Regions from separate parts of the Blautia sp. DFI.1.216 genome, predicted to be linked through region 1. Evidence: predicted binding sites of a transcription regulator. Region 1 holds the regulator's gene; the other holds the start of a gene.

Region 1 (15,025 bases):
GCGAATCTCAGAACGCACCAATTTCGACATTGAAATGATGAAAGAAACCGGATTCTGTTCAGGAATCGAAAATTATTCCAGACATCTGTCAGGATTAAAGCCCGGACAGCCGCCATACACACTGCTGGACTATTTTGGAGATGACTTCTTACTTATTATAGACGAATCTCATATCACAGTACCTCAGGTAGGAGGAATGTACGCCGGTGACCAGAGCCGGAAGCAGACATTGGTGGACTATGGTTTCCGTCTTCCTTCGGCAAAGGACAACCGTCCTTTAAGCTTCGAAGAATTCGAATCCAAACTGGATCAGGTCATGTTTGTATCTGCCACTCCGGGACAATATGAGTATGATCATGAACTCCTCCGTGCAGAACAGATCATCCGTCCAACCGGACTTCTGGATCCGAAAGTAGAAGTCCGCCCCATTGAAGGCCAGATCGATGATCTGATCGGAGAAGTAAACAAAGAAGTGTCAAAGAAACACAAAATCCTGATTACCACTCTCACCAAACGAATGGCAGAAGACCTGACAGAATATATGAAAGAAGTAGGAATCAGAGTCCGTTACCTCCATTCCGATATCGATACCTTAGAGCGTGCCCGCATTATTCGTGATATGCGTCTGGATGTTTTTGATGTTCTGGTAGGAATCAACCTTCTTCGAGAAGGCCTGGACATCCCGGAGATCACCCTGGTAGCAATCCTGGATGCAGACAAAGAAGGCTTCCTCCGTTCCGAAACCTCTCTCATCCAGACCATCGGACGAGCTGCCCGAAACAGTGAAGGCCATGTAATCATGTACGCAGACAACATGACCGATTCCATGCACAAAGCCATCACCGAAACCAACCGCCGCCGCACCATCCAGGAAGCCTACAACAAAGAACACGGAATTACTCCGACTACTATCAAAAAAGCAGTCCGCGACCTCATCGCCGTATCCAAAGCAGTAGCCGAAACCGAAGTTCGACTCCAGAAAGACCCAGAGTCCATGACCCGTAAAGAACTCACCAAACTCATCGCCCAGGTAGAAAAACAAATGCGCGCCGCAGCCGCAGATCTCAACTTCGAACAGGCCGCCGAACTACGTGATAAAATGATCGACCTGAAAAAGAATCTGGATATTTTAGATAAATAGTGCTATACTGAGTCTTTTTCATCTGTGTAATCGAATTTGAAGACAAGCAAGTGATATAGTTATTCTATAGCAATCCTCTAAAATAATGTATCTTAATCCAGCCCATCAGAGTGTGAAATCCTGCGTCAGATATCTTCCTTGTCTTTCGCACTTTGCTGAACTGTCTTAAATGCATTATTTACAAGGATTGCTATAGAAGAGGCGATTCGCCTCCCAGGCGAGAGCCCCGCCTGTATAATCGTCCTGAACAGCCAGCGGGGAGAAATTATTGATATTGTGTGCATTTGCAGGATGCTTAGAGATACTTAGTCTGCAGAAATCTGCGTTATGAGCCGGCTGCATCACCTGTCTGAGCGGAGTTTGCGACGGAGCGAGTTTGACAAGCCGGCTCATGCCTTTAGCAGATTTCTGCAGACTTAGTATCTCTTAGCGTCCGAAACCGCACACAATATCAATAATTTCTCCCCGCGTCCCCTTTCTATAACATAATCTTAATAACCCCTATTGTTCATAAAATAACAAAAAATTCACAAAATAATATTGACAAACCAAATCAAGAGTGCTATCTTATGAGCATAAGGTGTTAGCACTCCTAAAACATGAGTGCTAACAAACCAAAAACAAAGGCAGTAAAGGAGTGGAACTTCATGGATCAGGAATTAGATGATCGTAAAAAGAAAATACTAAAAGCCATCATCAAAACCTACATGGAAACAGGCGAACCGGTGGGTTCCCGGACCATTTCCAAGTTTGCAGATTTAAATGTAAGCTCTGCCACCATCCGGAATGAGATGTCAGACCTGACAGATATGGGATATATCGTACAGCCCCACACCTCAGCCGGAAGAATTCCTTCTGATAAAGGTTATCGCCTCTACGTAGACGAGCTGATGAAAGAAAAGGAATCAGAGGTTCAGGAAATCAAGGATCTCATGATAGAGAAAACTGACAAACTGGATAAAATGTTGAAGCAGGTAGCAAAGGTACTGGCCTCCAATACCAACTATGCAACAATGATCTCTGTTCCACAGTACAGCGGAAGCAAGATTAAATTCATCCAGCTTTCCCGTGTGACACCCCTTCAGCTTGTGGCAGTAGTAGTGAGTGATAACAATGTCATCCGAAACCAGATCATCAATCTGGATGAGGAGATGGACGATCAGACAATCCTGAAATTAAATCTTCTTCTTAACACCAACTTAAATGGGGTGCCCATTCAGGATATCAACCTGGGAATGATTGCCCGCCTGAAAGAACAGGCAGGTGTACATGGCTCTGTGGTTGGCACAGTCCTTGATGCAGTGGCAGACACCATCCAGGTAGACGAAGACGATATGCAGATATATACTTCAGGAGCAACCAACATTTTCAAGTATCCGGAGCTTGCAGACACAAGCAAAGCGAGCGAGCTGATTTCAGCATTTGAAGAGAAGCAGGATCTGGTAGACCTGGTGAAAGAGAGAATGTCTGATACAGAGAACACAGGAATTCAGGTGTACATTGGTGATGAGATGCCGGTGCAGACCATGAAAGACTGCAGTGTAGTCACAGCCACTTACGAACTTGGAAAAGGAATGCATGGTACCATCGGTATCATCGGTCCCAAGCGTATGGATTATGCAAACGTAGTTGACAGCCTGAAGGCTTTGAAAGTCCAGCTGGACGAACTGATTAAGAAAGAGAGTTAGAAAGGCGGTAATAGAGAGTGTCAGAAGAAACAAAGAACACAGCTCAGGAAGAAGAGACAACAGATACTCCGGTAACAGAAGAAACTGTTGAGAATGAACCTGAAGTTGTAGAGAACGGCGAAGCAGAAACAGAGGAAATCCCGGTAGAGGACGGAGACGAGGAAGCTTCCCAGGATGACAAGAAAGACAGCAAATCAAAAACTTCTTTCTTCGGCAAGAAGAAAAAAGAAAAAGATAAATTTGAACAGCAGATTGAAGAACTTACAGACAGGCTGAAACGAAACATGGCTGAATTCGATAACTTCCGTAAGAGAACGGAGAAAGAGAAATCCAGCATGTATATCATCGGAGCCAAGGACATAGTTGAGAAAATGCTTCCGGTTGTGGATAACTTCGAGAGAGGTCTTGCACAGGCACCTGAAGGAGATTCTTTTGCAGATGGCATGAAGATGATCTATAAACAGCTGATCACCACATTAGATGAGCTGGGCGTGAAACCGATTGAAGCAGTGGGTAAGGAATTTGATCCGAACTTCCACAACGCAGTAATGCATGTGGAGGATGAAGAAGCTGGTGAGAATATTGTGGTAGAAGAATTCCAGAAGGGTTACACCTACAAGGATTTCGTAGTCCGCCACAGTATGGTAAAAGTAGCCAACTAATTTACATGAAAATATAGAATATATCAAATCTAGTTGAAAATAAACAGGAGGAACAAGATTATGGGAAAAATCATTGGTATTGACTTAGGTACAACAAACAGCTGTGTAGCCGTAATGGAAGGCGGACAGCCAACAGTTATCGCTAATACAGAAGGCGCAAGAACAACACCATCAGTTGTCGCTTTCACAAAAACAGGAGAACGTCTTGTAGGTGAACCTGCAAAACGTCAGGCAGTAACAAACGCAGAGAGAACAATCTCTTCCATTAAAAGAGAGATGGGTACTGACTATCGTGTAACAATCGACGACAAGAAATATTCCCCACAGGAAATTTCCGCTATGATTCTTCAGAAACTGAAAAAAGATGCAGAAGGATACCTTGGTGAGAAAGTTACAGAAGCAGTTATCACAGTTCCTGCATATTTCAATGATGCTCAGCGTCAGGCAACAAAAGATGCTGGTAAAATCGCAGGTCTTGATGTAAAACGTATCATCAACGAGCCAACAGCAGCAGCTCTTGCATATGGCCTTGACAATGAAAAAGAACAGAAGATCATGGTATACGATTTAGGTGGCGGTACATTCGATGTATCTGTAATCGAAATCGGTGACGGCGTTATCGAAGTACTTTCCACAGCAGGTAACAACCGTCTTGGTGGTGATGACTTCGACCAGAAAGTTACAGATTACATGCTTGCAGAGTTTAAGAAAGCAGAAGGCGTAGACTTAAGCAATGATAAGATGGCACTTCAGAGATTAAAAGAAGCTGCAGAGAAAGCAAAGAAAGAGCTTTCTTCCGCAACAACTACAAACATCAATCTGCCATTCATCACAGCTACAGCAGAAGGCCCGAAACACTTCGATATGAACCTTACAAGAGCTAAATTCGATGAATTAACACATGACTTAGTAGAAATGACAGCAGAACCGGTACGTCGTGCACTTTCAGATGCAGGTATCACAGCATCTGAACTTGGCCAGGTACTTCTGGTTGGTGGATCTTCCCGTATCCCGGCTGTTCAGGATAAAGTAAGACAGTTAACAGGCAAAGAGCCAAGCAAGAACCTGAACCCGGATGAGTGTGTAGCACTTGGTGCTTCTATCCAGGGTGGTAAACTTGCAGGTGATGCAGGTGCAGGTGATATCCTTCTTCTGGATGTTACTCCACTGTCACTGTCCATCGAGACAATGGGTGGTATTGCAACAAGACTGATTGAGAGAAATACTACAATTCCTACAAGAAAGAGCCAGATTTTCTCAACAGCAGCAGACAACCAGACAGCAGTAGATATCAACGTTGTACAGGGTGAGCGTCAGTTTGCAAAAGACAACAAATCCCTTGGTCAGTTCCGTCTGGACGGAATCCCGCCAGCACGTCGTGGTGTTCCGCAGATTGAAGTTACATTTGATATCGATGCAAACGGTATCGTAAATGTATCTGCTAAGGATCTTGGAACAGGTAAAGAACAGCACATCACAATCACAGCTGGTTCTAACATGTCTGATTCCGATATCGACAAGGCAGTAAAAGAAGCTGCTGAGTTTGAAGCACAGGATAAGAAACGTAAAGAAGCAATCGATACAAGAAACAATGCTGATTCCATGGTATTCCAGGTTGAGAATGCACTGAAAGAAGCCGGAGACAAGATCGATGCTAATGATAAAGCTGCTGTAGAAGCAGACCTGAACGCACTGAAAGATTTACTGTCTCAGACTGCAAATGCAGAAGAGATGACAGATTCTCAGGTAGCAGATATCAAAGCTGCTCAGGAGAAGATGATGGAAAGTGCTCAGAAGCTTTTCGCTAAAATGTATGAGCAGACACAGCAGGCAGGCGGCCAGGCAGGACCGGACATGAATATGGGCGGCGGTGCAGCAGGCAGCACAGATGCAGGAAACAACGATGATGTTGTAGATGCTGATTACAAAGAAGTATAATGTGACATTTCTGTAAAAGCAGAGATTTGCAACGGAAATATCAATAATAACTGTTCAGTGGGAGAGTCTCTCTCACTGAATAGTTGTGTTATAAATAAAACGGGTATAGGATTAAAATCATGGCTGATAAGAGAGATTATTATGAAGTCTTAGGCGTGGACAAAAGCGCCGATGACGCAACACTTAAAAAAGCATATCGTAAGCTGGCCAAGAAGTATCACCCGGATGTAAATCCAGGAGATAAAGAGGCTGAGGCGAAATTTAAAGAGGCAACAGAGGCTTACACCATCTTAAGCGATCCGGAGAAGAGAAAACAGTATGACCAGTTTGGCCATGCGGCTTTTGAAAACGGTGGCGGAGGTGCCGGCGGCGGCTTCGGAGGTTTTGATTTTAACGGTGCTGATATGGGTGATATCTTCGGCGATATTTTCGGCGATTTATTTGGCGGCGGCAGCAGAAGCAGACGTGCCAATAATGGTCCGATGAAGGGAGCTAATCTCCGCGCACGCGTAAATATTACTTTTGAAGAAGCTGTCTTTGGCTGTGAGAAGGAACTGGAGATCGTACTGAAAGACGAGTGCACCACCTGTCATGGAACAGGTGCGAAGCCGGGTACTTCACCGGTAACCTGTCCGAAATGTCATGGAGAAGGTCAGGTTGTTTATACACAGCAGTCCATGTTTGGAATGGTGCGTAATGTACAGACTTGTCCGGATTGTCATGGATCAGGTAAGATCATCAAGGATAAATGTACTTCCTGCCGCGGAACCGGATATACATCTTCAAGAAAGAAGATTCAGGTATCTGTACCTGCAGGTATTGACAATGGTCAGAGCATCCGCATCCGTGAGAAGGGTGAACCGGGTACAAACGGAGGCCCGAGAGGCGATCTGCTTGTAGAAGTAAATGTTGCACGTCATCCGATCTTCCAGAGACAGGATATGAATATCTTCTCTACTGCGCCTCTTACATACGCGCAGGCAGCACTGGGCGGTACTGTACGTATCAACACAGTGGATGGAGAGGTTGAATATGAAGTGAAACCCGGAACTCAGACAGACACAAGGATCCGTCTGAAGGGAAAAGGTGTACCGTCTCTGAGAAATAAGAATGTACGTGGCGATCATTATGTGACTTTCGTTGTGCAGGTTCCTACAAACCTCAACGAAGAAGCAAAAGAAGCACTGCGCAAATTCGATGAGGCGTGTGGTAACCGTCCGAAATCAAAAGATTCTGATGATTTTGAAAAACCGGAAAAGAAGAAAAAGAGTTTCATGGATAAATTAAAAGAGACTTTTGAGGATTAATTATAAAAGAAAATTAAAGAAAAGAGGTTTACCCTCTTTTCTTTTTTTGTATAGTCGTGTATATTGAAGAGTAACGGTAAAAATCAGATGAACAGACAGGAATAAAAGTTTCCTGAGAAATGGAGAGATATTTGACAAAAACAGAGAAGATCGCAGCTTTTCGGGAGAAGTATCTCCCTGTATGGGTAATTTTGCCGCTGATAAGCATTTTTGTATTAAACTGTCTTATTTACTGGGGAAGCGGAGTACTGACAGCAGACAGATATCATTTTGATTTTACCATGTCACTGGACAGGGCAGTGCCGTTAATACCACAGTTTATCTGGATTTATATTCTGGCATTTCCTTTTTGGGCTGTGAATTATATTCTGGCTGCACAGAGAGGAAAAGATGGATTTTATCGGTTTGTGGCAACTGATCTGACTGTTCATATTACATGTTTTATTATTTTTCTGGTTTTGCCAACTACCAATGTCAGACCTGAGATTGCAGGAACTACATGGTCCCAGCAGATGCTTAAGTTTGTTTATCTCATGGATGGTGGAAACAGTCCGTCTAACTTATTTCCGTCAATCCATTGTTATGTAAGCTGGCTGAGCTGGCGCGGAGTCAGTAAATCAGAGAATATTCCAAAATGGTATCAGCATTTTTCACTGACTTTTGCAATACTGATCATTATTTCTACCCAGGTGCTTAAACAGCATTATCTGGTGGATGCCATTGCCGGAGTTGCACTGGTAGAACTGGCGTGGAGATTTTACAGCAAAGGAAACCGCCACGAGATATTCAGACATTTTTTTGAAAAAATAAGTGAAGCATGCAGTCGGTGGGTAAATAAGAATTGACTGGATGTGGTGAGATGCTGCATTATGGGAATAGCTGCAGAGTAACAGAGAATGGGCCAGACATATTTTTGGATGATAATAGTTAATTATATAACATAAAGAAATGGAGACAATTACATGAAGTGGAACCGTTTTACAGTAAAAACGAAAACAGAAGCAGAAGATATCGTTATCAGCACACTTGCAGAAGTCGGCATTGAAGGCGTGGAAATTCAGGACAAACAGCCTCTGACTGAGGAAGACAAGGCTCAGATGTTTGTAGATATTATGCCGGAAGGACCTGCAGATGACGGCGTTGCCTATCTGAATTTTTATCTGGAAGAAGATGCAGACAAAGAAGCAATCCTGAAAGATGTTCGTGAAGCATTAGATGACCTGAAGAATTTTATGGACATCGGGGAAGCTACCATTGAAGAATCTCAGACAGAGGACAAGGACTGGATTAATAACTGGAAACAGTATTTCCACCAGTTCTATGTAGATGATATCCTTATCGTACCGTCATGGGAAGAAGTAAAAGCAGAGGATAAAGACAAGATGATCCTCCACATTGATCCGGGTACAGCCTTCGGTACAGGTATGCATGAGACTACTCAGCTTGTGATTCGCCAGTTAAAGAAATATGTAACACCGGATACAGAGATGCTTGACGTAGGAACCGGAAGCGGTATCCTTGGTATCGTTGCCCTGAAACTTGGTGCGAAACATGTACTGGGAACAGACCTTGATCCATGTGCAGTTCCTGCAGTTGCAGAGAATAAAGAAGCAAACCAGATCGTGGATGAAACTTTTGATATGGTGATCGGAAACATCATTGACGATAAAGCGATTCAGGATCAGGCAGGATATGAAAAATATGATATCGTAACAGCAAATATCCTTGCAGATGTTCTGATCCCTCTGACACCGGTAATTGTAAACCAGATGAAAAAAGGCGCTTACTACATTACTTCCGGTATTCTTGATGTGAAAGAAGAAGTTGTAGTGGAGGCAGTAAAAGCAGCAGGCCTGACGGTCGTAGAAGTGACACATCAAGGCGAGTGGGTTTCCGTAACAGCAAGAAAGGACTGATCCTATGCAGCGTTTTTTCGTGGAGCCTTATCAGATTGAGGAAGAGGCACACCGTATCCACATCAATGGGACGGATGTAAATCATATTAAAAACGTTCTCCGCATGAAATGTGGGGAGGATGTGTGGATCAGTGACGGAGGAGATAAAGAATACCACTGCCAGATTGAAGAACTGGGAGAGGATGAGGTTCTGCTGCATATCCTCTATGCACAGGAGCCGGAATATGAGCTGCCAAATAAAATTTATCTTTTCCAGGGACTGCCGAAAGCAGACAAGATGGAACTGATCATCCAGAAAGCAGTAGAGTTGGGAGCTTTTTCTATAATCCCGGTAGAGACAAAGCGATGTGTGGTGAAACTGGATGTTAAGAAGGCAGCAAAGAAGGTGGTTCGCTGGCAGCAGATCGCAGAGAGTGCAGCAAAGCAGTCCAAGCGAATGCTGATCCCGGAGATTCATGAAGTAATGACCTACAAACAGGCACTGGAATTTGCGAAACAGTTAGATGTAAAACTGATCCCGTACGAACTTGCCAAAGGAATGAAAGAAACCAGAGAAATCCTCAGCGAGATTAAGCCTGGACAGTCTGTCGGTATCTTTATCGGACCGGAGGGTGGATTCGAGGAAGAAGAGGTAGCAAAGGCACTGGAAGCAGGTGCCCATGCGATTACACTTGGAAGACGAATCCTCAGAACTGAGACAGCAGGACTTGCGATTCTTTCAGTTCTGATGTTCCAGTTGGAAAATGAATAATAGAAACAAGAGAGAACAAAAATGGAAGCATATTTTGATAATTCAGCCACGACCCGCTGCTTTGAAGAAGTAAAGGACATCGTGGTAAAAACAATGATGGAAGATTTCGGAAACCCATCTGCCATGCATCAGAAAGGTGTAGACGCAGAAGGGTATGTCAAAGAATCTGCCAGAACTTTGGCACAGATACTGAAAGTAACAGAAAAAGAAATCCTGTTCACTTCCGGCGGAACAGAGTCAAACAACCTGGCTCTGATCGGTGGTGCGCTTGCCAACAAACGAAGCGGTAATCACATTATCACAACTGCAGTAGAGCATGCTGCAGTCAGCCAGCCGGTAGCTTTTCTGCAGGAACAGGGATTTGAAGTGACCATTCTTCCTGTAGACGGGCATGGAGTAGTAAAACTTGACGCATTGGAGAAAGCATTAAGGCCGGATACCATTCTCGTATCTACAATGATGGTAAATAATGAGACCGGTGCGGTTATGCCTGTAGAGAAAATCGGTGCCATGATCCAGGAAAAGTGTCCGAAGGCGCTGTATCATGTAGATGCGATCCAGGCATTCGGCAAATATCGTATTTATCCGAAGAAATGGAATATCCATCTTCTGTCTGTCAGCTCACATAAGATCCATGGACCAAAAGGAGTTGGATTCCTGTACATCAACAGCAAGGCAAAAGTGCAGCCTCTGATTCTCGGCGGCGGCCAGCAGAATGGCATGCGTTCCGGAACAGACAATGTACCGGGAATCGCAGGACTTGGTGTTGCAGCGAAGATGATGTACCAGAACTTTGACGAGAAAGTAGAGCATCTTTACCAGCTCAAAGAACGCATGGCAGAAGGACTTTCTAAGATTGACGATGTAGTAATCAACGGAATGCCTGTCAGAGAAGGCGCACCGCATATCTTAAGCGTCAGCTTTCTGGGAATCAGAAGCGAGGTATTGCTTCACACATTAGAGGATAGAAATATTTATGTATCAGCAGGAAGCGCATGCTCCAGTCACAAGAGAAAACCAAGTGCAACACTTTCAGCAATGGGAATGAGCAATGCACAGATCGAGAACACTGTACGTATCAGCTTCTCAGAGGAGAATACATTCGAAGAAGTTGACTACTGCCTGGAAGTTCTGAATGAAGTACTGCCGATGCTGAAACGCTATGCACGCAGATAACAAATAATAGTTATAAGTGATATTTGGAATGGAACCTGAGATAAGCTCAGGAATATTTGAAAAGGTTGTTAATAGCATTTATATGAATTCTATTTGAAAATTACAGATATTAAATCCAGAAAAATATTAATTCTAATATTATATAAAACAATTTATTATAAGCAAAATAAGAGAAGGAGAAACAAATGATATTCCACGCATTTTTAATAAAATACGCAGAAATCGCCATCAAGGGCAAGAACAGATACATCTTCGAAGATGCCCTTGTAAAGCAGATGAACATCGCCCTTTCCAAAGTAGAAGGTGAGTTTGAAGTAAAGAAAGAACAGGGAAGAATCTATGTATTCTGCCCGGAGCAGTATGACTATGATGAAACTGTAGAAGCCTTGCAGCATGTATTCGGTATTGTTGGAATCTGCCCTGTAGTGATCTACGAAGATCAGGGATTCGAGCAGATGGCAAAGGACGTAGTTTCCTACATGAAGAACTGCCATCCGAACTACGACGGAAGTTTCAAAGTATATACAAGAAGAGCAAAGAAATCTTATCCGATCACATCCATGGAAGTTAGTGCAGAACTCGGCGGTCGTATCCTGGATGAGTTTCCGGATGCAAGCGTAGATGTACATGAACCGGACCTGACTCTTTCCGTAGAAATCCGAGACAAGATCTATGTATATTCCCAGACCATCAAAGGCGCAGGCGGAATGCCAATCGGCACAAACGGAAAAGCTATGCTTCTCCTTTCTGGCGGAATCGACAGCCCGGTAGCAGGTTACATGATCGCAAAACGTGGTGTTAAGATTGACGCTGTATATTTCCACGCTCCGCCATACACAAGCGAAAGAGCAAAACAGAAAGTTGTAGACCTGGCAAAACAGGTAGCAAAATACAGTGGACCGATTCGCCTCCATGTGGTAAACTTCACAGATATCCAGCTCTATATTTACGACCAGTGTCCGCACGATGAGCTGACTATCATTATGCGTCGTTACATGATGCGTATTGCAGAGCATTTCGCAAAAGAAAGCAGATGTCTCGGTCTGATCACTGGAGAAAGCATCGGTCAGGTTGCCAGCCAGACCCTGCAGAGCCTTGCAGCAACAAACGAAGTCTGCACACTCCCTGTATACCGTCCGGTTATCGGATTCGACAAACAGGAAATCGTAGAAAGATCCTGGGAAATCGGAACCTATGAAACATCCATTCAGCCATTCGAAGACTGTTGTACTATTTTCGTGGCAAAACATCCGGTTACCAAACCAAACCTGAACGTGATCCACCGTTCTGAAACAAAACTGGAAGAAAAAATTGACGAACTCATGAAGACAGCGCTGGAGACTGTTGAGATTATTGAGATTGATTAATATCGATTACAAACATTCGGAATCTGCTGACGCTACTTCCTTATGTTTGAACTTGAAACTCTGGTATACAAAAAAAGAGGAACTGGTAAACAGTTCCTCAATGACTGCGAAAAAATTATTCTGTAACGTATTTGCCTACGATTGCCATAACGGTATCAAGAGCAGCGCCATCAGCGTGGATGTTTAAATCGATTGGTTTGGATAAATCAAGGCTGAAAATACCCATGATAGATTTTGCGTCGATTACATATCTTCCGGATACTAAATCGAAATCGCAGTCGAATTTGCTGATTTCATTAACGAACGCTTTCACTTTATCGATAGAGTTCAGTGAAATTTTAACTGTTTTCATTATGAGAACCTCCCTTAATAATAGTTATTTGCTGACCTGATTGTCTGTCAGCTTACAGTTTTCATCTTAACGGCAGAGACCATAAAAGTCAAGGTGAAAACGGATAAAATTTCCAGAAAGATTTAGTGAAAATGTAGAACAGTGCTAAAATATCAGACTGTTTTGTAGAAAATGAACAATAACTAGAGCGAAAACAAAATCTATTCTGTAAGCATATAAGTTTTCGAAATGTCAGCATGTATACAAAGTCCAGACTACAGAAAATGAGTATGCAGGTATAGAATTATAAAAACAGAAAAATCAATTAGGAGGAAAGAATGGGAAAAAAAGTTGCACTTCACAACTTAGGATGTAAAGTAAACGCCTATGAAGTAGAAGCCATGCAGCAGCTTCTGGAAGAAGCGGGCTACGAGATCGTACCTTTTGAACCGGGGGCTGATGTATATTTAATCAATACCTGTACAGTAACCAACATTGCAGACCGTAAATCCAGACAGATGCTGCACAAAGCAAAGAAAATGAACCCGGATGCTATCGTGATCGCAGCCGGATGTTATGTACAGACAGATGAAGGGAAACTGGATAAAGATGAGGCTGTAGACCTGATCCTTGGAAACAATCAGAAGGGAAATATTGTCCAGGTACTCGAGGAATATGAGCAACAGCACACCAAACAGAAACATGTGCTCAAGATCAACCAGACAAAAGAATATGAAGAACTGGCAATTGATCATACAGCAGAGCATGTACGCGCATATATCAAAGTTCAGGACGGCTGTAATCAATTCTGTACTTACTGTATCATTCCTTATGCAAGAGGTCGTGTCAGAAGCCGTAAGATCGCACATGTAATGGATGAGGTTCATGCACTTGCAGTAAAAGGATACAAGGAAGTCGTTCTGACAGGAATTCATTTAAGCTCTTATGGTGTAGATTTCCCGGCAGAAGAGAAAGAAACACTGCTTTCCCTGATCCGGGCAGTACATGAGGTAGAAGGAATCGAACGAATCCGTCTGGGCTCCCTGGAACCGGGAATCATCACGGAAGAATTTGTGCAGAGCATTGCCGCATTGCCGAAAATGTGTCCGCATTTCCATCTGTCCCTGCAGAGCGGATGTGATACCACACTGGAGCGAATGAATCGCAGATACAGAAGCGCAGAATATGCAGAGAAATGCGGGCTTCTGAGAAAATATCTGGGAAATCCTGCACTTACCACAGATGTGATCGTTGGTTTTCCGATGGAAACAGAAGAAGATTTTCAGGATTCCTATGATTTCGTAGAGAGCATTCATTTTTATGAAACTCATATTTTCAAATATTCCCGCCGCCATGGAACAAAGGCTGCAGCCATGTCCGGACAGCTCACTGAAGCACAGAAAGCGGTCAGAAGTGACAAGATGCTTGCTTTAAATGAACAGCATGCGAAAGAATATGAAAAATCCATGCTCGGCGGTGAACTGAAAGTACTTCTTGAGGAAGAAGTAGAGATTAACGGAGAGCAGTGGTATATCGGCCACAGTATGGAATATATTAAAACAGCAGTGAAAAAACAGGACAACTACAGTGTGAATGACATCATTACTGTAAAAGCTGAAGAATTCCTGGAAGAACATACATTAACAGGTGAGGTTCTGGGAGTAGAATAGTTACAGTTCACTTCATTCTCAGCGGAATAGTGGTGTGTGAACAGTAACAACAGTAACGAATAATCATCAATAAATTTGCGGTTGCACAATACGTGAAATTATATTAAAATATAGAAGAAAATATGTGTATTGTATACGAAATTTGCAATACATAGCAAAGCAGAATTACTAAGAAGGCTTTGCGACAATAAATCAGGTAAGGACGTGAATAAAATGGCAGAGAACAATCTGGGTAATACCCAATATTTCAGAACAAAACCAGACCAGGAACTTCAGGTAAAAGAAGTCCTGGATCTCGTTTACACAGCAATGGATGAGAAAGGATACAATCCGGTCAATCAGATCGTTGGATATATTATGTCCGGAGATCCTACTTACATCACCAGTCATAAGGGCGCAAGAAGCATGATCATGAAGGTAGAGCGCGACGAACTGGTAGAGGAACTTTTAAACGAGTATATTAAGAACAAATCCTGGGAACGCTGATATGAGGGTTCTGGGATTAGATTATGGATCAAAAACAGTCGGTGTAGCTATCAGTGATCCGTTGGGGATCACCGCTCAGGGTGTAGAGACGATCTGGCGTAAACAGGAGAACCACCTGCGCCAGACACTTGCCCGTATTGAAGAACTTGTTTCGGAATATCACGTGGAGAAGATCGTGCTTGGATATCCGAAGAACATGAACAATACGATTGGAGAACGTGCCCAAAAATCACTGGAATTTAAAGAAATGCTGGAGAGACGTACAGGTCTTGAAGTGATCATGTGGGACGAGCGTCTGACAACAGTAGAAGCCAATCGTACTTTAATGGAAGCCAGTGTGCGCAGAGAGAACCGCAAGCAGTATCTGGATCAGCTGGCTGCTGTTTTTATTTTGCAGGGATATCTGGATTCCCTGTCCTGTTAGGAGATTAATAAGATGGAGAAAATTAAATTTCAGCTTGAGGACGGAACAGAAGCGGAGTTTTATGTAGAGGAGCAGACCAGGATCGGAGGAGTTGCATATCTTCTGGTATCTGATTCTCAGGATGATGAGGCGACAGCCTATATTTTTAAAGACGTGTCAGAGGATGAC
Region 2 (15,025 bases), on a different contig from region 1:
CCTATGGATAAGGCTGGAAGCTATGGCATCCAGGGACTTTTCGGAATTTATGTAAAGGGGATCAACGGAGATTACAATAATGTGGTAGGACTCCCGGTTGCCAGATTATTTTATGAAATGAAGAAATCAGGAATTAACTTAAGAGGATGACAAAAGATGATTAAAGCATGTATATTTGATTTGGATGGAACACTGGCTGATACGCTGGATTCCATGGCTTATGTGACTAATATTATTATGGAAAAATTCGGGTTGAAAACACTTCCGGTGGATAATTTCAGATATTACAGCGGAGAAGGGGCAAATATGCTGATCCGCCGCGCACTTAAGGATGCGGGGGATCCGGAACTTGCGCATTATGATGAGGGACAGAAGCTTTACCGGGAAATGTTTGAAGCAGATCCGATGTATAAAGTAGTTCCCTATAAGGGAATGCCGGAAACCTTAAAGAAATTGAAGGAACATGGAATGAAGCTGGCAGTTTGTTCAAATAAACCTCATCCTGCAGCTGTGAAAGTAATTGCGCAGCTTTTTGACGGGGAATTTGATATGGTAGTTGGTCAGAGCGAAGCAATCCGCAGGAAACCGGCACCTGATGGTCCGCTTATGGTTGCGGAGAAATTTGGTGTAAAACCGGAAGAATGTATGTATGTGGGAGATACAAGTACAGATATGAAGACCGGTAAAGCAGCAGGAATGTATACAGTAGGTGCGCTATGGGGCTTTCGTGACCGAAAAGAACTGAATGAGAATGGAGCAGATCTTGTCGCTGAGAAACCGACAGATCTGGTAAAAATTTGCGAGGAACATGGAAATGATTAAGCTGGTTGCAAGTGATCTGGATGGGACGCTACTTTTACATAAGGCACAGTCTCTGCCTGAAGAAATTTTTTCGCTGATCAGGCAGTTAGAGGAACTGGGGATTATGTTTGTGGCAGCCAGTGGAAGACAATATCCGAATATGACAAAGCTGTTTGCGCCTGTTGCTTCAGAGATTTCCTATATTTCGGAGAATGGTGCACTGGCAGTGGATCATGGAGAGGTACTGTATCAGGATTCTTTTGACAGAAAGCTGGCAGGGGAGATTATTTCTGCAATCCTGGAAAAGAAGGATGCCGAGTTTACCTGTTCTGCAAAGGATTACCACTACCTGATGCCGAAGACAAAGAGATTTCATGACCATATGTTATATGAAGTAAAAAATGAATGCAGATTTGTAAACAGTATGGAAGAGATGACGGCTCCTATCATGAAGCTGGCTGTGTTTGAACCGGCCGGCCTTACAGAAGAATCTGTGAAATACTGGATGGACAGATTTGGAAAAGAATGTGTTGTTGTCACTTCGGGAAATGAGTGGATCGATTTTATTCCTTTTGGAACAAACAAGGCAAAAGGAATCAGAGAATATCAGAAAAGATATCATATTTCGCCGGAAGAATGTATTGCGTTCGGAGACGAATATAATGATATAGAGATGCTTAAAGCGGTAAAATATGGCTTTGCCATGGAGCATTCCAAGGAGGGGGTACGGTCAGCTGCGTCCTATATGACAAAACAGGTTGAACCGGTCCTTGAGAAGCTGATCCGGGCAAAGGGAAAGATTGAGGAGGTTATTTAAATTGTTTACAGAAGAATGTATTAATACGTTTCTTGAAAATCAGGAGCAGCTTTTTCCACAGGCGGTAGCAGAATCATATGAAGCAGCGGAAGCATTCCTTGAGGATTGCATGGCGCAGGTTGTGGATTCTATTGAAGAAGTGAGAGAATATCTGGAAGAGTCAGGCGCTGATGTGGAAGGAATGTCAGATGAAGAACTGGAAGATGCAAGTGAAGTATTTGCTCTGCCGGATGGAAAATATCTGATAGTAGAAGGATAAAAACTGTTCGGTCAAATTATGGATATCACGTGATATATCGGAGAAATAACTGTAAAACACAGTTCGGTCCCTGAATATTGGAGAAAATTGAACTCTGATACTCAGGGGCTGAAGTTGTTTTAAGGGAGAAAATACAGATTACATTTCCGGAAAATGCGATGCTATAATGCTTTTATAAAGAGAAAAACGGTGCTGTGGTCTGTGATGGGAATGAAAAGGGCAGACAGACACAGAAGCATCACAGAACTGTAATTATTCAGTACCTTCAGAGTGGCTGCTGAATAATTACAAATTTTATTATAAATGAAAAGGAGGACTACAGATGGAGAGAAAGAGATTTCTTGCAGTTGTAATGACTGTGATGATGGTTATTTCAATGATTCCATCCATGGTTTTTGCGGCAGCTCCGTCAGGAGAATTGGGCGGTAAGCTTAAGATTAAGGGACTGGCAGCTGTAGGCGTAGTAGTGAGTGCAGATTATGCAAAGGTTACACCGGAAGGGGTTACAGATGAAGATTTCACTTTTTCCTGGTCAAGACAGACAGGGGAGAAGGAGTTAACACAGGTAGGTACTGAGAAGACCTATACGATCACTCAGGATGATCTGGGATGCAGACTGGTGCTTGATCTGACCCCTGTAGATGGAAGCGGACTGACAGGTATTCTTACTGCAAAGACGTTAGAGGTAGCTGCAACTGAAGAAGAGGCGAAAGCAGTGGAACAGGAAGCAGAGGATACACAGCAGACAGAAACGGCAGATGGAACAGAGAATGCACAGCTGGAAGAAACGGCAGATGGAACAGAGGAGGCACAGCTGGAAGAAACAGCAGATAATGCAGAAGGCAGTCAGGATTCTGAAAATCAGGATGTAGATAGAACAGAAGATGTACAGCAGAATGCAGGGAATGAACAGGAAGATGACTCTCAGAACACAAAAGGTCAGCCGGAGGAAACAACAGAAGGTACTGATGATTCCCAGATGAAAATTTATACAGAAGATCAGCTGCAGGTGGATGAGAACGGAAATGTGCAGACAGATGGATCAGAGAAAGATCAAAAGACTTACGAAGCGACTGCCACTGTAGAGGACAGCGAAGATCAGATTTGTGATTTTGGAACAGTAAAGAGTGATCTTGAGGATGTGGAAGCACAGTATGTGCAGATTACGAACACCGGAAATGAGAACTTGAATTTTCAGGAGATCAGTCCGGAACATTTTATGGTTCAGGATATTACAGAACCGCTGAGTGCAGGTGAATCTGTAAGCGTATGGATACAGCCGAGGGAAGGGCTGGAACCGGGTGAATATGATGATATGATCACATACCGGACGGAAGAAGGTATTGAGGTTTCTTTTGAAGCGAAGATTGCAGTTGAAGGTGAGGATGATTCATCAGATGACGAAGATCTGAAGCCTTCGGATGAGCCTTCTGCAGAACCGACAGAGACGCCGGATGACAGCGAGGCTCCATCGGCAGGTGACAATGCAGATGCATCTCTTGAGGCACAGTCTCTTGATGTAAATACAGGAAGTCTTAATTTCAGCGATATCGAAGAAAATTATACACAGGCCAATGAGACACTGTCCGTAACCGTAACAAATACAGGGGATGGAACTGTCACTTTAAAGATACCGAAATCAGATTATTTTGAGGTGATGAACGAAGATGGAAGTGAAGCTGTATCAGGAATACAGATTGCAAAAGGTGATTCTCTTATGTTCATGGTACAGCCAAAAACCGGTCTGACGAAGGGTGATTACAGTGATACCCTGATATTTGAAAGTGAAGAGGATCCGGAAGTAGCAGTGCAGGTAACTGCGGAAGTATCTGTAAAAGAGGCAGAACAGGAACAGATCACAGCAGTTCAGGCAGATCCGGAATCTTTCAGTTATGATGATCTGAAGGAAGGTTATGATACTCCTGAAGCGACGACCATTACACTTACCAATACAGGAAATACAACTGTTTCGCTGATGCAGCCATATGCAGAGTATTTTGATATTGGGGAACTTTCGGCATCAGTGCTGGAGCCGGGAGATTCTGCTGCATTTACAGCAGTACCGGTGACCGGTCTGAAAGTCGGCAATTATCTGGACAGTATTCAGATAGCCCAGACCAGTTCGGAAGGACAGGAAGATGTATTAACAACGATCAAAGCTTCTGCGACTGTTTCGGAATTGAAAAAGATTTATAAATTATCCGTAACACCGGAAGAACTGAATTTTGGAAAAGCAAAAGAAGGATATAGTGAGGCACCGGAAGCGCAGAAAGTTACAGTGACGAATGAGGGGAATACAAATGTAACTTTAAATGCACCGTCAGGTAAAAACTTTAAAATCGGGAAACTTTCAGCCACAGAGCTTGCACCGGGGGAGAGCTGTACATTTAAAATCCGCCCGAAGGAGGGGTTAAAGGCCGGCTCCTATACAGAGTCAGTTGTGATTGATAATGAACAGCAGATCAGTGCAGAAGTGAAAGTTCAGTTTACGGTTAAAGCTGCCCGCAAGGCGAAAATTGCAGATCCGGCAGATAATAAGATTACAGGAATCAGTTCAGATGGATACACAACACAGTCAAAGATTACATTTACAGCAGTCGGAGCGGGTATGGACAATGAAAGTCCGGGAAAGGGAGATGTCCGCTATGTACCGTATAACTGGAAAGTGATCAATACAAATAGCTGGAGCAGTGCACCTTATACTGCTGCATTTGGAATTACGAAGGCCGGAACCTACACATTGACAGTTACATTTGACCGTCAGAAGTATAATGGAAGTGAATGGAAGAATACAGGGGAGCAGGATACTAAACAGGTGAATTTCAGTATTACGCAGGCGCAGACTGTAACTGCAACTCCGACTCCACAGCCGAATGGAGCAACTGCGAAAACAGCGGTAAAGACAGGAGATACGACTAATATCACACCGTTTGTGATTATTCTGGCGATTGCAGCAGGATGTATTGTGGGAGTTGTGGTATACAAAAGACGAAAGAAATAAGAGTTATCTGAAGAAAAAATACAGGGGAATATGTAAAATATAAAATTATTAGCACTCATTTTTGGTGAGTGCTAATTTTTTCTTGACTTTTGGAATAAATGGTATTACTATATCTTTCAGAGAAGCAACTTACAGGAGTCAAAAGCTATTTCAAAGGATAAACAGGAGAGGATAGTCTTGGCTTCGGAGGCAGAGCAGATAAGAATGCAGTATATTGACAGATAAAGTTGCGGCAAATGATTAAAAACAAAAAGGAGTGTGGACAGCATGGCTGTAAAACATGGAAATTTATCAATCAACAGTGAAAATATTTTCCCAATCATCAAGAAATGGTTATATTCCGATCATGATATTTTTGTAAGAGAGCTGGTCTCCAACGGATGCGATGCGATTACTAAACTGAAAAAACTGGAAGTAATGGGAGAATATACTTTTCCGGAAGGATACAAACCGGAGATTCAGGTAATTGTTAATCCTGATGAGAAAACTCTGAAATTCATCGATAATGGTATTGGCATGACTGCTGATGAAGTAGAGAAATACATTACTCAGATTGCTTTTTCGGGTGCAACTCAGTTTCTTGAGAAATATAAAGACAAAACTACAGATGATCAGATGATCGGTCATTTTGGACTTGGATTTTATTCTGCATTTATGGTAGCGGATGAAGTGCATATTGATACACTTTCCTATACAGAAGGTGCACAGCCTGTACACTGGTCCTGTGATGGCGGAACAGAATATGATATCCAGGAAGGTAACAAGAATACGATTGGTACAGAAATCACCCTGTTCCTGAATGAAGACTGCCTGGAATTTGCAAATGAGTACCGTATGCGTGAGATCCTTGAGAAATACTGTTCTTTCATGCCGGTTCATATTTACCTTTCCAAAGCAAATGCACCTCAGGAATATGAGACAATTGATGAATCTGAGTTAAGAGACGATGATGTAGTTGTTGAACATATTCATGAGGAAGCAAAGACAGAAGAAAAAGAAAATGATAAAGGTGAAAAGGAAGTTGTTGAAGTTTCTCCTGCAAAGGATAAAGTAAAGATCAATAAACGTCCGGTTTCCATCAGTGATATCAATCCTCTCTGGATGAAGCATCCGAATGAATGTACAGATGATGAATACAAGGAATTCTACCGCAAGGTATTTATGGATTATAAGGAACCGTTATTCTGGATACATCTGAATATGGATTATCCGTTTAATTTAAAAGGTATCCTGTACTTCCCGAAGATCAATACAGAGTATGATTCCATTGAAGGAACGATCAAACTTTATAACAATCAGGTATTTATCGCAGATAATATCAAGGAAGTAATTCCTGAATTCCTGCTTCTTCTGAAAGGTGTGATCGATTGTCCGGATCTTCCATTGAACGTGTCACGAAGCGCATTGCAGAATGACGGATTTGTACAGAAGATTTCTGAATACATTTCCAAAAAAGTGGCAGATAAGCTTACCGGAATGTGCAAGACTGACAGAGAATCTTATGAGAAATACTGGGATGATATCAGCCCGTTTATTAAATATGGCTGTATTAAAGATGCTAAGTTTGCAGAGAAAATGGGAGATTATGTACTCTTTAAGAACCTTGATGGCAAATATCTCACATTAAAGGACTGCATTGAAGAGAATAAAAAAGAAACAGAAGAAACTGAGGCTCAGACAGAAGAAAAGAAAGAAGATGCAGCAGAGTCTGAAAACAAAGACAATGCGGAAGCGAAAGAACCTGAGAAGACAGTAATTTTCTATGTAACTGATGAAGTTCAGCAGAGTCAGTATATCAATATGTTTAAGGAAGCAGGAAAAGATGCCGTTATCCTGAAGCATAATATTGACAGTGCATTTATTTCCAGTCTTGAGCAGAAACATCAGGAAGTACAGTTTAAGCGTATTGATGCTGATCTGACCGAAGAAATGAAGGGTGAGGGTACTGCCGATGAAGCAACTGTCAAAGCACTGACAGAACTTTTCCGCAAGAGCCTTAATAAAGATAAACTGGAAGTACATGTTGAGAATCTGAAAAATGAAAATGTATCAGCAATGATGACTCTTTCCGAAGAGAGCCGCCGTATGCAGGATATGATGAAGATGTATAATATGTATGGAATGGATCCGAATATGTTTGGCGGACAGGAAACACTGGTTCTGAATGCGAATCATCCATTGGTTAAATATCTGGCAGAGAATCAGGAATCTGACAAGGCTCCGCTTATCTGTGAACAGTTGTATGACCTTGCGATGATGAGCCATAAACAGCTTTCACCGGACGAAATGACCAGATTTGTTCAGAGAAGCAATGAAATTTTGCTGATGGTTGCAAAATAAGATAGAAAGCAGGCAATTTGCCGGCAGATCAATGAGAGGACAGATACGCCTGTCAGAATAGCAGAATATCAAATAAGGAGCGGAGAATAACTTCTGCTCCTTATTTTTGTGGAAAACAATTACATTGGTATTGACAAATGTCTTATGAATTCCTATTATTAAGTTGCCGATATTTTAATGAATATGCCGAATCCGCAGAAAATATAACGGGTTACAGAGAATAGTGACTGCAATGGTGCTTCCGGGCAGCCAATATCGTGACTTTCATTTACTTATAGAGAAATGTGTGTAAATAAATGAGATATCCAAATCTGTAAAAACACAGATTATGGAAGTTACAGGAGGAACGATGTATGAGTGCAGTTTATGGAGTTATTAGAAAATTGGGTGCAACATCAAAGTATAAAGGATATTATTATGTTGTGGATGCAGTAGAAATGGCACAGAAAATTTATGAGCGACCGGTAAAAGTCACCAAAGATATTTATCCGGTCATTGCAAGAAAATATAAATCAACGCCGTCTAATGTAGAACACAACATAAGAACACTGGTAAACTTATGTTGGATGAATCATAAGGATACACTGGAAGAAATGGCAGGGTGTACAATGGCAGATAAACCGACGAACAGTGAGTTTATAGATATTCTGGTCTATTATCTGCGTTATTCGGATAAAGACTGATAACAGAATCTACTCATAATTTCTCACAGGGAATGTGATGACTGGAGAGAAAAACAGTCATGGAATCATCCCAGAGATGTTCCAGACGTTTATCCGGACTGAATGAAGTATAAGAAACACCTGTTGTACATAAAAGGGACTGGTTCTTGTACCGGATATTCAGATAAAAGCTTTGCACAGGAATATCTGCAATATGCTGTTCATTTTTTAACAACGACTGTGTCTGATCATGAGAAAGTTCAAATACAATCCTGAAATTCAAAGGTGTGCGTCTGCCGCGTATGATAGAAAAACAATAAGGTTTTACATCATGCCAGAGGGAATATTCTGTGGAATTCTCCTCAAAAGCAGCCTTTGTGTCAGTATCAAAGAAATCGTAATGAAGTTTTCCGTTTATGGTAAAAGTGTTGAAGGTTGTCACAGATGCCTCGACAAGAGAAAAACGGTCAAATACCTCACCGATCAGGAGTTTATTCATAAAATCTTTTACATCAGTAATTTTTAAAGCAAGCATACAACACCTCTCTGATAACATGATTTATAGCTGTTCAGAATTAAAAAAAGACTTCTGGATTGCTGCATATTTCTGAACATATTTTGTGGATCAGGCAGCGCTTCCTGCACTTTGCGGGAAGCGTCTTTTTATTATAAAGCACTTTTGAAAAAAAGAACAGTGTTTTTATTAAAAAGTCTTTTCAAACGTAAAGCGGTGTGATAAGATATATCTGGTATTGAATACTACATATAATGGAAAAGAGGACGATATAATTGAGATATAAGATTATCATAGATAGTTGTGGAGAACTTTTGGACGAATGGAAGAAAGATGAATGTTTTGAATCCATTCCACTGACTCTGATGGTAGGAGCTGAACAGATCATAGATGATGAAACATTTGATCAGGCAGAGTTTATTGATAAAGTGGCAGCCTGCCCGGAATGTCCGAAATCAGCCTGCCCGTCACCTGAGAGATATATGAGAGCATATGACTGCGAGGCTGAGCATATTTATGCAGTGACTTTGTCTTCTGAGCTGAGTGGTTCCTATAACAGTGCGTTACTTGGCAGAGATCTTATTATGGAAGACCATCCGGATAAAAAAATACATGTGTTTAATTCACGTTCCGCATCCATCGGGGAAAGCCTGATCGGAATGAAGATACAGGAATGCGAAGAAGCAGGGATGAGTTTTGAAGAAGTTGTTTCAACTGTGGAACATTATATTGAAGGACAGCATACATTTTTTATACTTGAGAATCTTGATACTTTGAGAAAGAACGGCCGTCTGAGCAAAGTGAAAGCGTTAGTGGCCAGTGCATTGAAAATCAAACCGGTCATGGGTTCTACGGATGATGGAAATATCTGCCAGCTGGATCAGGCAAGAGGCATGAATCGTGCTCTGATCAAGCTTGTAGAGCAGGTGATCGAGAAAACCCCGGACAGTGCAGAGAAGGTTCTTGCCATCAGTCACTGCAATTGTCCGGCAAGAGCACAGGTGCTCAAAGAGGCTTTTGAAGAGAGAATGAAACTTGCAAAGATCGTAGTCCTTGATACAGCGGGTGTAAGTTCTATGTATGCAAATGACGGCGGAGTGATCGTTGCAGTATAAACTAATTGTTTCCTTTTGCAGTAAAGTGTGCTATAATCAAAAAATACGAAATATTGATGCAAAGGAGATCTATCATGAGCCAGAAGAAAGTCGATGCTTATAAGGCCAGAAAAGGACTGCATAACAAAACAGACAGAAAAGAAAAAGTACTTTTTGGACTGGAAATGTTTGCCTGGGCATTCATTTGTGTTGTGATTGTTGCATGGATTGGTTATTCTGCATATGTAAAAGTGACAGGAGCCAAAGAGAATGTGGTTCAGAATACAGTAATGGATACTACTGCACTTGACAATTACATTTCGAATCTGTCAGCAAATACATCTGATGATGCAGACGGTGCTGATACAGATACAGCAGAAGAAGGCACAACAGCTTCCACTGATACAGACAGTGCAGATGCTGATTCTACTGATGATGCAGCAGATGCTTCTGAAACAGAATCCTCAGATACAGATGCAGCGGATAAAGCTGAAGTAGAAGATAATACAGCCACAGCAGATGATAAAGAGACATCAGATGACGCATCTGCAGAAACAACAGATGATGCGGTAACAGCAGATGCAGACAGCACAGATGCCAAATAGAAGAGAAAATTTGTCAGATTAACTGATAACTGAAAGAAGACAATAAAAAATCCCCGGATGATCCGGGGATTTTTTTGAGGTTTAATCCGTATAGAAAAGTGCGGAATTCAATCCTCTCGCGTTAACAAAAATTATAAATTATAATTTTGTAACGTTTGCAGCCTGCATACCACGAGCACCTTCTGTTAAGTCGTATGTTACAGCCTGTCCTTCTTCAAGGGATTTGAATCCTTCACCATTGATAGCGGAGAAATGTACAAATACGTCTGCACCGTCTTCACCAGTGATAAATCCGTAACCTTTTTCTGCGTTGAACCATTTTACAGTTCCCTTGTTCATGTTGTTACCTCCATAAAAAATAAAAAAATTATATAGTTTCTGGCAAATAAAAAAATCACCAGATTTTACAGATTATATACTGTTATATAATCTCTAAAAACCAGTGACTATACATTAAATAATCCAGATATGAACTGATTATATCTCCCGCATTTTGAATTGTCAAGCAAAAAAGACTGCACATCAGTAAAAAAAGGCTTTATAAAAGAAGAAGTTTCGTGTATTATGTATATCAGAAAGTTATTGTCAAACGACAACGAAGGGAGAGAATTGCATGGGTATTCTGATTCAGGGAGGACGTATCGTAGATGCGGCTACTGATACTGATAAGAAAGGCGATATTTATCTGGAAGATGGCGTGATCACCGAGATCGGTGAGAAACTTAAAATAAAAGATAAAAGCGACAGAGTAATAGATGCGAAGGGATGTCTGGTAATGCCGGGACTGATCGATCTTCACGTTCATTTCAGAGATCCGGGACAGACACAGAAAGAGGATATAGAGACAGGTTCCCGGGCTGCTGCAAGAGGTGGTGTGACAACGGTTGTTGCAATGCCGAATACAACACCGGTAATTGACAGTCCGGATCGTGTAAATTATGTGCATAATAAGGCAAAACAGCTTGCCGGCATTCATGTGCTCCAGGCAGGTGCCATTACGCAGGGGGAGAAGGGACAGGAACTTTCTGATATCGAAGGAATGGTAAAAGCGGGAATCCCGGCATTATCTGAAGACGGCAAATCTGTTATGAATACCAGGCTTTGCAAAGAAGCTATGGAAGTGGCAGAGAAATTCAATGTTCCGATTTTTGCTCACTGTGAGGATATTGATCTGCGCGGTGATGGATGTATGAATGAGGATGAGAATGCGCGGAGACTTGGTCTGCCAGGTATCTGCAATGCAGTTGAGGATGTGATCGCAGCGAGAGATATTCTTCTTGCCAGAGAGACAGGGGCAAGACTGCATCTGTGCCATTGTTCCACAGAAGGTGTTGCGAAGATGATGGAGATTGTGAAGGAAGAGGGATTGGACAATATCACAGCAGAGGTTTGCCCGCATCATTTTATCCTCACTTCCGATGATATTAAATGTGATGATCCAAACTATAAGATGAACCCTCCTCTTCGTACGAAGAAAGATGTAGATGCACTGATCCGAGGACTGAAGGATGGTTCCTTTAAAGTGATCAGTACAGATCATGCACCTCATGCAGTGCCGGAGAAGACAGGCTCTATCCGGAATGCGGCTTTTGGCATTGTGGGAATTGAGACAAGCTTTGCATTGTCTTATACTGCACTTGTAGAAACTGGAATTCTTACAATCTCACAGCTTATTGAGAAAATGAGCTGGAACCCGGCACAGATTCTGGGAAGTGACAGAGGTACACTTCAGAAGGGACATCCGGCAGACATTGTCATTGCAGACATTGATCACGAATATAAAATAGATAAAAATGAATTTGCTTCCAAAGGACGCAACACACCATTTGACGGATGGAAAGTAAAGGGAAAAATTCTCTATACAATCTGTGATGGAAAAGTTGTATACCAGAATGCATAAAAATACCATATCAATATTCAGGAGGAAAGACTCATGATCAACAAACTTATTGAAAACATTAAAAAAACAAACGCTCCTATCGTAGTAGGACTGGATCCGATGCTCAACTATATCCCGCAGCATATTCAGAAGAAAGCTTTTTCTGAACTGGGGGAAACATTAGAGGGAGCAGCAGAAGCTATCTGGCAGTATAATAAAGGAATCGTTGATGCGATCAGCGATCTGATCCCTGCAGTGAAACCACAGATCGCAATGTATGAGCAGTTTGGTATTCCGGGCTTAATGGCATATAAGAACACCATTGATTATTGCAAAGAAAAAGGTCTGGTAGTTATTGGAGATATCAAACGAGGTGACATTGGTTCCACATCTGCTGCATATGCAGTCGGACATCTGGGTAAAGTTCAGGTGGGAAGTAACAGGATCGCAGGTTTTGACGAAGATTTTGCGACAATCAATCCATATATGGGATCTGACAGTGTCAACCCGTTTATCGATGTATGTAAAGAAGAGAACAAAGGGCTTTTTGTACTCGTAAAAACATCCAATCCGTCCAGCGGAGAGTTTCAGGACAGAATCATTGACGGACGTCCGCTTTATGAGTGGGTTGGAGAGAAGGTTGCCCAGTGGGGAGAATCACATATGGGAAATGAATACAGCTATGTAGGTGCTGTAGTAGGTGCAACCTATCCGGAAATGGGAAAAACTCTCCGTAAGATCATGCCGAAAACCTTCATCCTGGTACCAGGATATGGTGCACAGGGCGGAAAAGGTGCCGATCTTGTTCATTTCTTTAATGAAGACGGACTTGGTGCGATCGTCAACTCTTCCAGAGGAATCATTGCAGCTTACAAACAGGAAAAATATGCTTCCTTTGGTGAATTAAATTATGCAGATGCATCCCGCCAGGCGGTAAAAGATATGATCGAAGACATCAGTACTGCTTTAAACAATCGCTAGGAGGCATGAAATGAGCGAAAAGACAAGAGAAATCTGCACTGTTGTAAGTCAGGAGAGCATTGGTGCAGGCATTTACAGTATGTGGATCCAGACTGACAGAATCGCAGCAGATGCGAAACCAGGACAGTTTGTATCTCTTTATACAAATGATAAATCCAAAATTCTTCCCAGACCGATCAGTCTTTGTGAGATTGACAAAGAAAATGGCCGTCTTCATCTGGTTTACAGAGTGACCGGACAGGGAACCGGAACCGATGAATTTTCACAGATGAAAGCCGGAGATACCATTCCGGTACTGGGACCTCTGGGAAATGGTTTTCCTGTAGAGAAGGCTGAGGGGAAAAAAGTTTTCCTTATGGGTGGTGGAATCGGTGTTCCTCCGATCCTGGAACTTGCAAAGCAGATGAAATGTGAGAAAAAACAGATCATTGCAGGATACAGGGACTGTCATACGTTCCTCAGAGAGGAATTTGAGGCGGCGGGAACACTTTATATTGCCACAGAGGATGGCAGTGTGGGAACAAAAGGCAATGTTATGGATGCTATCAGAGAGAATGCTCTGGAAGCGGACGTGATCTATGCCTGCGGACCAACTCCGATGCTTCGTGCAATCAAGAAATATGCCGAAGAAAATGGGATTGAATGTTATATTTCCCTGGAGGAACGTATGGCATGCGGAATCGGTGCCTGCCTTGCCTGTGTGTGCAAATCCAGAGAAAAAGATGCACATAGCAATGTGAATAATAAGAGAATCTGCAAGGATGGCCCGGTATTTCTTTCTACGGAGGTGGAAATCTGATGGATATGAGTGTAAATATTGCCGGCGTAGAGTGGAAAAATCCGGTAACAGTGGCATCCGGAACCTTTGGTTCAGGAGCAGAATTTGCTGATTATGTAGATATTAATAAGCTGGGAGCAGTGACAACCAAGGGCGTAGCCAATGTCCCGTGGGCCGGAAATCCGACTCCGCGTGTGGCTGAAGTTTACGGAGGCATGATGAATGCGATTGGTCTGCAGAATCCTGGTATCGATCTTTTCTGTGAGAGGGATATTCCTTTTTTGAAACAGTATGATACAAAGATCATTGTAAATGTATGCGGTCATGCGCCGGAAGAATATCTGGCAGTGGTGGAACGTTTGGCAGATCAGCCAATTGATATGATGGAGATTAATATTTCCTGCCCGAATGTAAACGCAGGATTCCTTGCATTTGGTCAGGATGCACATCATGTAGAGGAACTTACCGCTCAGATCAAAAAGATTGCAAAACAGCCTGTGATCATGAAGTTAACACCGAATGTCACAGATATCACAGAGATTGCAAAAGGTGCGGAAGCAGGCGGTGCAGATGCGGTATCCCTGATCAATACACTGACAGGAATGAAGATTGATATCAACAGGAAGACTTTTGCGCTTGCAAATAAAACCGGTGGTGTTTCCGGACCGATCGTGAAACCGATTGCTGTCCGTATGGTTTATCAGGTTGCACAGGCAGTCAATATCCCGATCATCGGAATGGGCGGAATTTCCTGCGCAGAGGATGCAATTGAGTTTATTCTTGCAGGAGCCAGCGCGGTATCTGTGGGTACGGCAAATTTCCACAATCCGGCAGTGACACTGGAAGTGATCGATGGAATTGAAGCGTACATGAAGAAGAATGGATTCAATTCCGTAAAAGAGATGGTTGGTATTGTAAAATAAAACAGATACAGGAGGCATAACATAAGATGGAACAGTATAAACAGGAATTTATTGAATTTATGGTAGACAGTGAAGTTCTGAAATTCGGAGAATTCACCCTTAAAAGCGGAAGAAAGTCCCCGTTTTTTATGAATGCAGGCGGATATGTGACAGGTTCTCAGTTAAAGAAACTGGGTGAGTACTACGCACATGCCATTCATGATAAATATGGCGATGATTTCGATGTGCTTTTCGGACCTGCATATAAGGGAATCCCGTTAAGTGTTGTAACTGCAATTGCATTCAGCGAATTATATGGAAAAGAAATTCGCTACTGTTCAGACCGTAAGGAAGAAAAAGACCATGGTGCAGATAAGGGAAGCTTCCTCGGA

The links. Region 1 encodes HrcA, which represses chaperone genes, less so after heat shock. Its sites were predicted from a motif close to TGTTAGCACTCNNNNNNNNNGAGTGCTAACA; they were not measured.
Region 2: htpG (molecular chaperone HtpG) is a predicted target of HrcA. The motif match lies at 4,925-4,955, and genes of this name have one in related genera.

The regions. Positions count from the first base shown of each region.
Region 1 is NZ_JAJDML010000041.1:17,516-32,540, reverse strand. It holds gene uvrB (excinuclease ABC subunit UvrB) at 1-1,141, shown strand, start outside; gene hrcA (heat-inducible transcriptional repressor HrcA) at 1,789-2,829, shown strand; gene grpE (nucleotide exchange factor GrpE) at 2,847-3,491, shown strand; gene dnaK (molecular chaperone DnaK) at 3,552-5,429, shown strand; gene dnaJ (molecular chaperone DnaJ) at 5,549-6,736, shown strand; gene LJE11_RS14195 (phosphatase PAP2 family protein) at 6,868-7,581, shown strand; gene prmA (50S ribosomal protein L11 methyltransferase) at 7,699-8,652, shown strand; gene LJE11_RS14185 (16S rRNA (uracil(1498)-N(3))-methyltransferase) at 8,657-9,403, shown strand; gene LJE11_RS14180 (cysteine desulfurase family protein) at 9,425-10,579, shown strand; gene thiI (tRNA uracil 4-sulfurtransferase ThiI) at 10,765-11,946, shown strand; gene LJE11_RS14170 (HPr family phosphocarrier protein) at 12,062-12,298, opposite strand; gene mtaB (tRNA (N(6)-L-threonylcarbamoyladenosine(37)-C(2))-methylthiotransferase MtaB) at 12,616-13,947, shown strand; gene LJE11_RS14160 (IreB family regulatory phosphoprotein) at 14,161-14,433, shown strand; gene ruvX (Holliday junction resolvase RuvX) at 14,435-14,857, shown strand; gene LJE11_RS14150 (DUF1292 domain-containing protein) at 14,870-15,025, shown strand, end outside.
Region 2 is NZ_JAJDML010000050.1:3,065-18,089, forward strand. It holds gene LJE11_RS15405 (Maf family protein) at 1-150, shown strand, start outside; gene LJE11_RS15410 (HAD family hydrolase) at 157-822, shown strand; gene LJE11_RS15415 (HAD family hydrolase) at 815-1,618, shown strand; gene LJE11_RS15420 (glyoxalase) at 1,620-1,877, shown strand; gene LJE11_RS15425 (COG1470 family protein) at 2,200-4,878, shown strand; gene htpG (molecular chaperone HtpG) at 5,146-7,218, shown strand; gene LJE11_RS15435 (sporulation initiation factor Spo0A C-terminal domain-containing protein) at 7,572-7,901, shown strand; gene LJE11_RS15440 (DUF5721 family protein) at 7,915-8,415, opposite strand; gene LJE11_RS15445 (DegV family protein) at 8,670-9,509, shown strand; gene LJE11_RS15450 (hypothetical protein) at 9,584-10,093, shown strand; gene LJE11_RS15455 (cold-shock protein) at 10,232-10,432, opposite strand; gene LJE11_RS15460 (dihydroorotase) at 10,707-11,993, shown strand; gene pyrF (orotidine-5'-phosphate decarboxylase) at 12,027-12,953, shown strand; gene LJE11_RS15470 (dihydroorotate dehydrogenase electron transfer subunit) at 12,964-13,752, shown strand; gene LJE11_RS15475 (dihydroorotate dehydrogenase) at 13,752-14,654, shown strand; gene pyrE (orotate phosphoribosyltransferase) at 14,681-15,025, shown strand, end outside.